Regions from separate parts of the Paenibacillus swuensis genome, predicted to be linked through region 4. Evidence: riboswitches for the same ligand, from Rfam matches in the RefSeq annotation. Region 4 holds a riboswitch; each other region holds the start of a gene.

What was found. Region 4 has a riboswitch for cyclic di-AMP ahead of SY83_RS06550 (resuscitation-promoting factor). Riboswitches for the same ligand answer to the same signal wherever they lie in the genome.
Region 1: another riboswitch for cyclic di-AMP. It lies ahead of SY83_RS08740 (C40 family peptidase); the one in region 4 lies ahead of SY83_RS06550 (resuscitation-promoting factor).
Region 2: another riboswitch for cyclic di-AMP. It lies ahead of SY83_RS19670 (CAP domain-containing protein); the one in region 4 lies ahead of SY83_RS06550 (resuscitation-promoting factor).
Region 3: another riboswitch for cyclic di-AMP. It lies ahead of SY83_RS03435 (hypothetical protein); the one in region 4 lies ahead of SY83_RS06550 (resuscitation-promoting factor).

Annotation. Positions count from the first base shown of each region.
Region 1 covers NZ_CP011388.1:1,996,595-1,998,795, forward strand. Annotated here, with positions in the region: gene SY83_RS08740 (C40 family peptidase) at 467-1,219, opposite strand; cyclic di-AMP (ydaO/yuaA leader) riboswitch at 1,264-1,410, opposite strand; gene SY83_RS08745 (UvrD-helicase domain-containing protein) at 1,499-2,201, opposite strand, start outside.
Region 2 covers NZ_CP011388.1:4,358,732-4,360,932, forward strand. Annotated here, with positions in the region: gene SY83_RS19660 (FUSC family protein) at 1-194, opposite strand, end outside; gene SY83_RS19665 (hypothetical protein) at 313-609, opposite strand; gene SY83_RS19670 (CAP domain-containing protein) at 749-1,396, opposite strand; cyclic di-AMP (ydaO/yuaA leader) riboswitch at 1,413-1,554, opposite strand; gene SY83_RS23390 (hypothetical protein) at 1,699-2,201, shown strand, end outside.
Region 3 covers NZ_CP011388.1:803,722-805,922, reverse strand. Annotated here, with positions in the region: gene SY83_RS03440 (helix-turn-helix transcriptional regulator) at 1-733, shown strand, start outside; cyclic di-AMP (ydaO/yuaA leader) riboswitch at 765-909, shown strand; gene SY83_RS03435 (hypothetical protein) at 1,018-2,127, shown strand; gene SY83_RS03430 (GNAT family N-acetyltransferase) at 2,132-2,201, opposite strand, start outside.
Region 4 covers NZ_CP011388.1:1,517,016-1,519,216, reverse strand. Annotated here, with positions in the region: gene SY83_RS06555 (TatD family hydrolase) at 1-719, shown strand, start outside; cyclic di-AMP (ydaO/yuaA leader) riboswitch at 899-1,095, shown strand; gene SY83_RS06550 (resuscitation-promoting factor) at 1,351-2,201, shown strand, end outside.

The sequences.
Region 1 (2,201 bases), 480 kb from region 4:
AGCATGTAATCGAACCCCTGTCCCTATGTTTCATTAGGGATGATCCTTCGGTGTCAGACGGAATGGGTTCATTCCGGTCTGTTCGTTTGTGTAGCATCCTAGATAGTGGATTGCTGATACAAAGTTTACGCTTCTAAAACAATGAAAGCCCTGCCTCTCTTTCATCCTTGCGACTCCTCGGCCGCGCCAGTGTGAATTAGCCTGCTTTTCTATTCTGTATGAGCAATCGAAAAACACCTGTACAATTCGTGAGATTGGTTTGTAAAAGGATTGAAATGAGGGGTTATGTTACATTGTGGTTATATAATCTTGCTTTGAGGTTATATAAACTATAGAGGGTGAATATCGACCTACAATGGAGCATTATACAGGATCCCTTATCAAAAAGCAACAAAAAGACGTGCAACCTTTTTTTCAAGGCACACGTCTACAATAATGAGTGATGAAATCAGAAACAAGATATAAATCAGATTACGCTTTTGGCACCGATATAACGCGAACCCCAGTAGCTGCTTCCCATGCTGTCCACGTCTACCCCGTTGTTCGAAGCGGAGATGAACTGGTTGTTGCCGATGTATACACCTACATGGTCCACACCGGATTTTCCGAAGAATACCAGGTCGCCGGGCTCTGGATGCGCTGTGCGTTCTCCGGAGGATTTAAACATTTGAGATGAAGTTCTGGGCAGCGAAACGCCGTTCTTCTCAAATATGTAGTTAATGAATCCTGAACAATCGAAGCCGGCTGTCGTTGTGCCGCCCCATTTGTAAGGAACGCCCAGATAGCTGCGAGCGGATTTAAGGATCTTGTCCGATAAACCGCTGTTATCATATGCCGCCTTCACAGGGTGAAGCACAGGCGGATTCGTGGTGCCGTCCGCATTCACTACGGCCAAATTCACTTTCCCGAACCAATCCACATCGATTCCAAGCTCTTCCGAAACGAACCGAAGCGGTACGAATGTCTTGCCTTTGGCGGACGTTGCAGTTTCGGCCGAACCGAGCACGATATTCTTCTCACCGTTGCTTAACAGCACTTGACCGCTTTCCTTCCACTGCACATCAAACCCAAGATTTTCCGATACGGTACGTAAAGGAATTTGCACTCGGCTTCCGTAAAGGAAAGGCTTCGCATCGCTGTTGAATTTCACGAGATTGTCGTTCACCTGCACATTTACCGCAGCCTGTGATACAACGGGGAGAGCAATAGCCGAAGCCAATACTGCACATGACAAAACCATACTTCTGTACATCTTTTTCAAAAAATGTTCCTCCTATAAGCCTCCGAGGTTAGTTGTCGGGTTCGGGAATAGGTTTCCCTGTGCTCGCAATCATCGGCAAGCCTTCACCCCATAGTAAATCGTCCCCCGTACCGTTACTTTTGCTGTAACGGATTCGGCATTTTTTGTTATGATAGCATACCCCCGCAAAGGGTTACAACACGGTAACAACTCACTCTGTGACCATTTATTGAACATAGGTTACAGATTTTCCAGTCTTTAGTAATACTGCGGTTGAATGCGTGTTTGTACCTCTTTGCTTCCCCGCCGCATCGCCGCGCCGCATAAAGGGCAGGACTTCTCGGACTGGTTCGCGTCATCATACGATATAATCTTCGACCACGCCTTGCAGTTTGTGTCCGTACATAACCACGCGAGCGTCATCTCGCGTGAGGTGACCTCGCCTGCCCTTGCTGCGGCAGGCGTCGGTTTAGGTGAAGGCGCGGCGGGGCTGATCGCGCGCGCCTTCGGCAAGGAGGCCGCGGCTTCGCCGCGCGGCCTCTTGGACTGCGCAGCCGTTGCAGCGGCTGCGGCGCCCGCCGGGCGGGCGGCAGCGAAGGCGTCGCGGAGGAACCGCGACACTTCGGTCTTCTTGCCGCGATACCACGCCGGCGAGGCGATGTAGAGCTGCTCTTTCGCGCGCGTGATCGCGACATAGGCGAGGCGCCGCTCCTCTTCGAGGGCGGCCTCGCCGTCGTCCGCGTTCGCGGGCGCGGAACCGGCGGCGCGTGCGGGAGGTCGCGCCGCTTTCTTGCCGCGGTCCGAGGGGCTCCGCCCCGCCTCAGCCTTCTGCGCTTCAAGGAGCGCTGTGCTGTGCGGCAGAATGCCCTCGGACGCGCCGATCAGGAACACGACGGGGAACTCCAGCCCTTTGGACCGATGAATGGTCATGAGGGATACAGCGTCAGCGTCGTGTTGCTGA
Region 2 (2,201 bases), 2.2 Mb from region 4:
GCCAACGTAGCGCCTATGGTATTCGTTTGAAGCTGTTCAAGGAAATAGCGCCAAGACCGGTATATGGACGGCTGCATGGCGAATAAGGCAGCAACGGCTGCTATGATTGGAGGATTCAAGCCTAGCAAAGTGCTGGCATACAGGGCGAGAGCGACAGCGACTCCCGTTTTGAATACTCTTGCCCCTAACGTCACCATTGATGATCCCCTTTCCATTATATCTATAGTATGGACTAACCCACCTATTCTACATGCAAAACAGACGGAATGCAAAAAAAGAGCGCCCCCAGGGCACTCTCCGTTTAATTAGATGTTACACATGCTTCCATAGCGTACCTTCACCGCTAACGGGACAAACCGGGAAGTAGGCACCCTTCTCGAATGATCTTGTCTCTCCTGCGGAACATATATATTCGCCGGTCTCCGTCACGCGGTCTCCCGTACGATGCTCGTGCTCACTGTGTCTCCAGGTGGTTGGCGTGTCATCCGCAGGACATGCCGGGAACGTAGCTCCCGTTGAAAATTGACTTTTCACGCCGTTCTCGCTGATATAGGTGCCCGCTTCCAGAACGTGCTCTCCGGAACGGTGCAAATGAATTGTGTTTACCATATTGAACACACCCTTTAAATGGATTTGGTCCTCGACCATCTAAAAGTATTAACCACATAAATCACAAATGAAACAATTTAGCGCTGCATCTAAAGAAAAAAGACCGCCAAGGACGGTCTTTCATGATCATATTATGAAATTATCCGATAAATTCCTGTACCCACTCACCTTGATAATAGCCTACACCGATCTTCGTGAAGCCGCTGTTTAAGATGTTCGCGCGGTGTCCCGGGCTGTTCATCCAATCCGTCATCACTTGTTGTGCGCTAGTTTGACCTGTTGCAATATTTTCGCCGGCCGTGTTGTACTGAATTCCGTAAGTTTTCATCATATCAAACGGAGATCCGTACGTCGGAGAATTATGATCGAAATAACGATTGTTTTCCATGTCAACGGCTTTGTCATAAGCCATTTTCGCCAATGGCGCGTCTGAAACTAAAGGACTTAAACCCGCTTTAGCACGCTCTTGGTTCACAAGCGTAACGACTTGCTGTTCCAAAGACCCTTTGTTGGCAGACGGTTGTTGAATGTTCGTGTTCGGTTGTGTAACAGATTGTCCTGTTTGCGGTATGTTAAGCTTCATCCCCGGCCAAATAATGTCCGGATTCGTCACTTGCGGATTCGCTTGAATTAACGCGGTTAAGCTGACACCGTTCCGTTTAGCGATCAGATACATTGTATCTTGTGTTGCCACCGTATAATTCGCGTTTGCAGCCATCGCTGCGCCTGCTCCCAAAATTGGAGTTAAAGCAATAATACCTGTTAAAGCCAGTTTCTTAAAGTCCATAGACTTCATAAAATCCTTCTCCCTTCGAATTGGCCTGCGAGGTTAGCTGTCGGGTTAGGACGAAAAGAGAATGCCCCGCCGCGGAAAGATCGGCTTCACCCCAAATCCAAATACATGGGTTCCCCGTGCTTCATTAAGAGCTTCGGCCTTTATGTTGTGTTCTCGGACAAGAAACAGCTTAACATGACTTCGGAAGCGTTTCATTGGTTAAATAATGGTAATGCGAACAGGTACAAACACCCATCCGCTATAGCCCGCATATCGTATACCATGACTGACTACCGGTAAAGGAGTTATGCACAATGGTAAATTACGATTCTGAATTCTCGCAAGAACGCGGAATAGTTCCGACGCAAGAAACTCAATTCGGCACAACCGGCATCGGCGGCGGCATTATTGGCGGAGGTATATATATACCTGGCTTAGGCTGGTTTCCGGGAGGCGGCGGATTCCCAGGTCCAGGGCCAGGTCCGGGTCCAGGGCCTTTCCCTCCACCGCCGTTTCCGGGTCCGGGTCCAGGACCCGGTCCGTTTCCTCCACCGCCGTTCCCGGGGCAGAACCCCTTTGTAACTGTCGTCATCGACGGCGGTCAGGCCTATCCTTATATTCGGAATAGTTACCGCATTCGGTATTATCCCGGGTTGACTTTGTACCAAGCCCTGCAAAATACCGGCCAGGTACAATTCGGCGTAGGCGGCCGCATCCGGTCCGTATCCGGGGTCCCTATCGGAAGCAGCGTTGCTTATGAACTGCGCGTGAACGGCAGACTCATCTCCGGCAACTCCTTGTTCGTACAGTTGAACCC
Region 3 (2,201 bases), 710 kb from region 4:
TCTGATCCTGGAGGGCCGGCTTACGTTTAAATTGAACAATCTGGAGTATACGGTTGGTCCCCGGACGGTCATTTGTTATCCGGAAGGGGCTTGGCATGAAGAAGCTTCACGCGGGGAAGAAGGCTTCCATATGATGTATCTGGGCTTTTCCGGCTTGCAGCTGCAAGGATTGCCGCCGAATCATCTGGCTGACACCCAGACGTCCCCGGTCATTCCTCTGGCTGGTTTGGAGGGGCGGGTAAGGCATTATTTTGACCAAATATGGGAAGAACAGAACAGAATGATGCCTGAAGCACAGTGGATTTCGAATCAGTGGATGGGTACGCTTATCGGGACACTCTGCCGGCGGATGCATCACGATAACGCCAAGCATCAAGCACAAACACAAGATCATAAGCAGACGACAGATCCGGTAGCTTCAGCGAAACGTTACATACAAGAGCAATATCACGAACCGCTGACGCTGAAAGACCTTGCGAGAAGGACTTTTCTAAGCCCGCATCATCTGTGCCACCGATTTAAGGAAGAGACCGGAATCAGCCCTATTCAATATTTGATCCGTTATCGAATGGATGTGGCGAAGCAATACCTCACCCACACGGACTATCGAATGGACCGAATCGCGGATCTGGTCGGCTACCAAAGTGACACCTATTTTCAAAGCGCGTTCAAGAAGTGGACCGGTTTCACACCGGGCGAATACCGCAAATTACAATCGGAAACAGGGCTATAGCAGGATTGACATACTATTCCATTCGTTCTAATATAAACATACGCTTAATCTCTGGTCCGATGGATCATGAAGAGCGGGGGAACCATTACGTGGGGCGAATCATTCATGACCTGAATGTAGGGTACCATCTTACCCGAGTCCGTCAGCTAACCTCGTCAGCAGTAGATGGGTCTGATTAATGTTTAGTTGAACTCCGAGACCCTTGTTTTAAGGGTCTTTTTGCGTTTGAAACGACCCGTACGCGTGAACATAGATCGAATCCAGAACAGAAGGAGGCTTGCCTTATGGCTGAGGTGAAAAGGATAACAAATTTCGACAATTACACGATGATTCCCGAACCGGACAAGGAACAGCTCCGAAAGATTCAAGATAAGTTTAGTTACAGGTTAAACGACTACTATGTAAATCTGATTCAGTGGGAAGACCCGAAGGACCCGATCCGCAAGCTGTTAGTTACGCCTAGCGAGATCCTGTCCGAATACGGGATGATGGATGCGAAGGGATACAGCCTGGAACAGGCGCCGGGCTGCATGGTGATTTATCGAACCACGGCATTATTGAGTATCACAGAGGATTGCGGAGCAGAGACGTTACCTGGATTGAAATATATCGCAGCGAATACGGAAATCAACAGCGTCATTATTACGGGCGCGGACAGCTTCAGACCTGCCACGGAACGGTTGCACCAGCTGCTTAGCCGTCTGCGCGACATGAAGCATGTGCATGTGATTCGTCTGCGCACGAAGATGACGTCGTTCAATCCGAAGCGAATTTCGGAGGATATGGAGCTTCTGTACACGCTTCATGATTTCTCCACGCCGGAGCAACGAATTTACATCTCCAATCATGTAAATCACCCGCGGGAGCTTACAACGGACGCGATCCGGGCTTTCCGGGCGCTACATGACGCGGGGGTTATTCTCAACAACCAAACTCCGATTCTTAAGGGTGTCAATGATGATCCCGTTGTACTGGCAGAATTATTAGATAAGCTGTCCGGCGCGGGAGTAACCCCTTACGACTTCTTCGTCAACCGGCAGGTCAAGGGAAATCACGAGTTTGTACTTCCGCTGGAGGAAGTGTATCAGATCGTGGAAGAGGCCAAGTATCGGACTGTAGGTTCCGGCAAAGGGGTACGTCTTTCCATTAATCATCGATCCGGCAAAATGGAGATTATGGCGATTAATCAAGGGAAAGCATACTTGAAGTATTATCGGTCCCGGAATGACCAAGAGGGCATCCTCATTCTCGATTGCCCTCCGGGCGCCACGGAGCTGGATGAGCTTCAAAATGACGAGTTGGCTCGGCGGAAGCTTCAGCGCAATGCGGCAACAGAACCGCTCGCATCTGAAAATTCCGATTCAGAGACATCCTCTGAGATTGGGGTTCTCTAGAATTTCACGATTGCACGATCCCATGGGGATCATAAAGCAGCACATAGGTGTTGAAAGCACCGTTAATACATGGA
Region 4 (2,201 bases):
GGGAAGAGGTGATTGAAAGAGCGAGAGCTAATGGTGTTTCCAAAATAATAAATGTGGGCTTTAACCGCGAGACCATACCCACAACAATGAAATTGGCCGAATCCTATGATTTCATTTACGCCGCTGTTGGCTGGCACCCTCAAGATGCAGTTACAATGAAAGCGGAAGATCTCGATTGGATCGAGGAACTGTGTAACCACCCTAAAGTTGTGGCCATCGGTGAAATTGGATTGGATTACTATTGGGATACCTCACCTAAAGACGTTCAGCAACGGGTGTTCCGCGAACAGATTCGCCTTGCCCGTAAAGTCAACAAACCGATTGTTATCCATAATCGGGATGCCCATCAAGATGTTGTACAAATTCTTCGAGAGGAGAAGGCGGAAGAGGTCGGCGGGGTGATGCATTGTTATTCGGGCAGCTGGGAGATCGCGCAAGCTTGTCTGGACATGAATTTCTATATATCATTCGGAGGCCCGGTTACGTTCAAGAATGCCAAACAACCGAAAGAGGTGTTAGCAAGAGTTCCGCTGGACCGATTATTAATCGAGACGGATGCTCCATATTTAACGCCGCACCCGCATCGGGGTAAACGAAATGAAACCGGATATGTGACTTTAGTCGCAGAAGCCGCTTCCCAGATTAAGGAAATAAGTATGGATGAAATAGCCCGAATCACCATGGAAAACGCATGCAAATTATTCTCGATAACACGATAATTGAAGTAAATTAAAGAAAATAGCAGATAATTGAGATAGAAAAGTGGAAAGTATCCATAAATTTCATGTATTTAACCTAATTTAGGCCAAATAAGACTGAAAACAACTTTTACTAATGCTTTACAACATCGTTTCAAACAGAGTATTATACATGTAACTTAATTAAATAAAGTTTTACATTTCTTGTATCGCTGAGTCTTCAGTAATGGAGAGCGGGGGAACCAAATGTACCCGGGAATGGAGAAATCCATCCGGTTATGTTGTTCCATGGGGTGAATACGGGGCTTGCAGCATATTTCATGCGTAAGTATCTGTTAGGGCGACTCTCACGTCCGAATCCGTCAGCTAACCTCGTAAGCGTGCAGAGAGAGGTAACGTCCTGGTGCCTACCATCCCCTATTTATGCGCATTCAGAAGCCCATTGGAAGACGACCTCTACCTAAGGCTTCTTTTTATTTGAATAAAATTCGAATAAGGCTCATAGCTTGGTATATATTGGGGGTGATTCTGACTTTTTTCGTCATCAGAACAACCGGATTTATCGCAGAAATGCAAAAAAATAAACTGATTAGTCACGTCAAATTGTAATGCTTAATGTTGGCGGCGGGGCTTTGAAGGAGGACCGAAATAAGTGGGAAACAGTACTAACGAAACCCATGTTAAACGATCATCCAGCATGTGTTTCGCAATGCGATGGAAGCATGAAAACTTGCGTTTGGTAATCTTGATTACCTTTGTTACAATCGCTGCTTTCATGGGTTTAATGTTGTTAAACGCTTCGGCGACGAAGAGTGTATCGGTAGTGGTCAACGGACAAGAGCAAGTGGTGAAAACCAAGGAATCCGTATTACACAACCTGTTGGATGAACAAGCAATTCAGATCGGATCTTACGATAAGATTTCTATGCCGCTCAGCGCTCCGATTAAGAGCGGGGATAAAGTAGTGATCCAAACCGCGGTGCCGTTCAAGCTCATTGCGGACGGAAAGACTGTAACACTCTATACGACCAGTAAGACGATTCAAAGCGCTCTGGCGGATAATAAAGTAAAGTTGGGCGTTAAAGACCGGATCTGGCCTCCGCTTAACACACCTGTTAAGAAATATATGGGGATTAAGATTGTCCGAGTAAGTAAGGCTTCAACCCAACATAAGTATTCTCTGCCATACACAACCGTGAAGACGGCAGACGCATCTTTACTTAAGGGCAAGACAGCCGTTGTACAGAATGGTAAAGACGGCGTAGTCTACAAAAACTTCGAAAAAACGTATGAAGACGGAAAATTAGTTTCGACGGTCCTGACAAGTAAGACGATTGGGGCGAATGTTGTTCCGAAGGTAATAGCTGTGGGTACAAAGAAACCTGCTCCCGTAGTGGCATTGGCTGCTAAGACGACAAGTTCTTCCATGAATACTATTACCCGCAAAGGGGCAACCTTTAAACCAAAGAAAGTTCTGAACAATGTTACCCTCACTGCTTATGC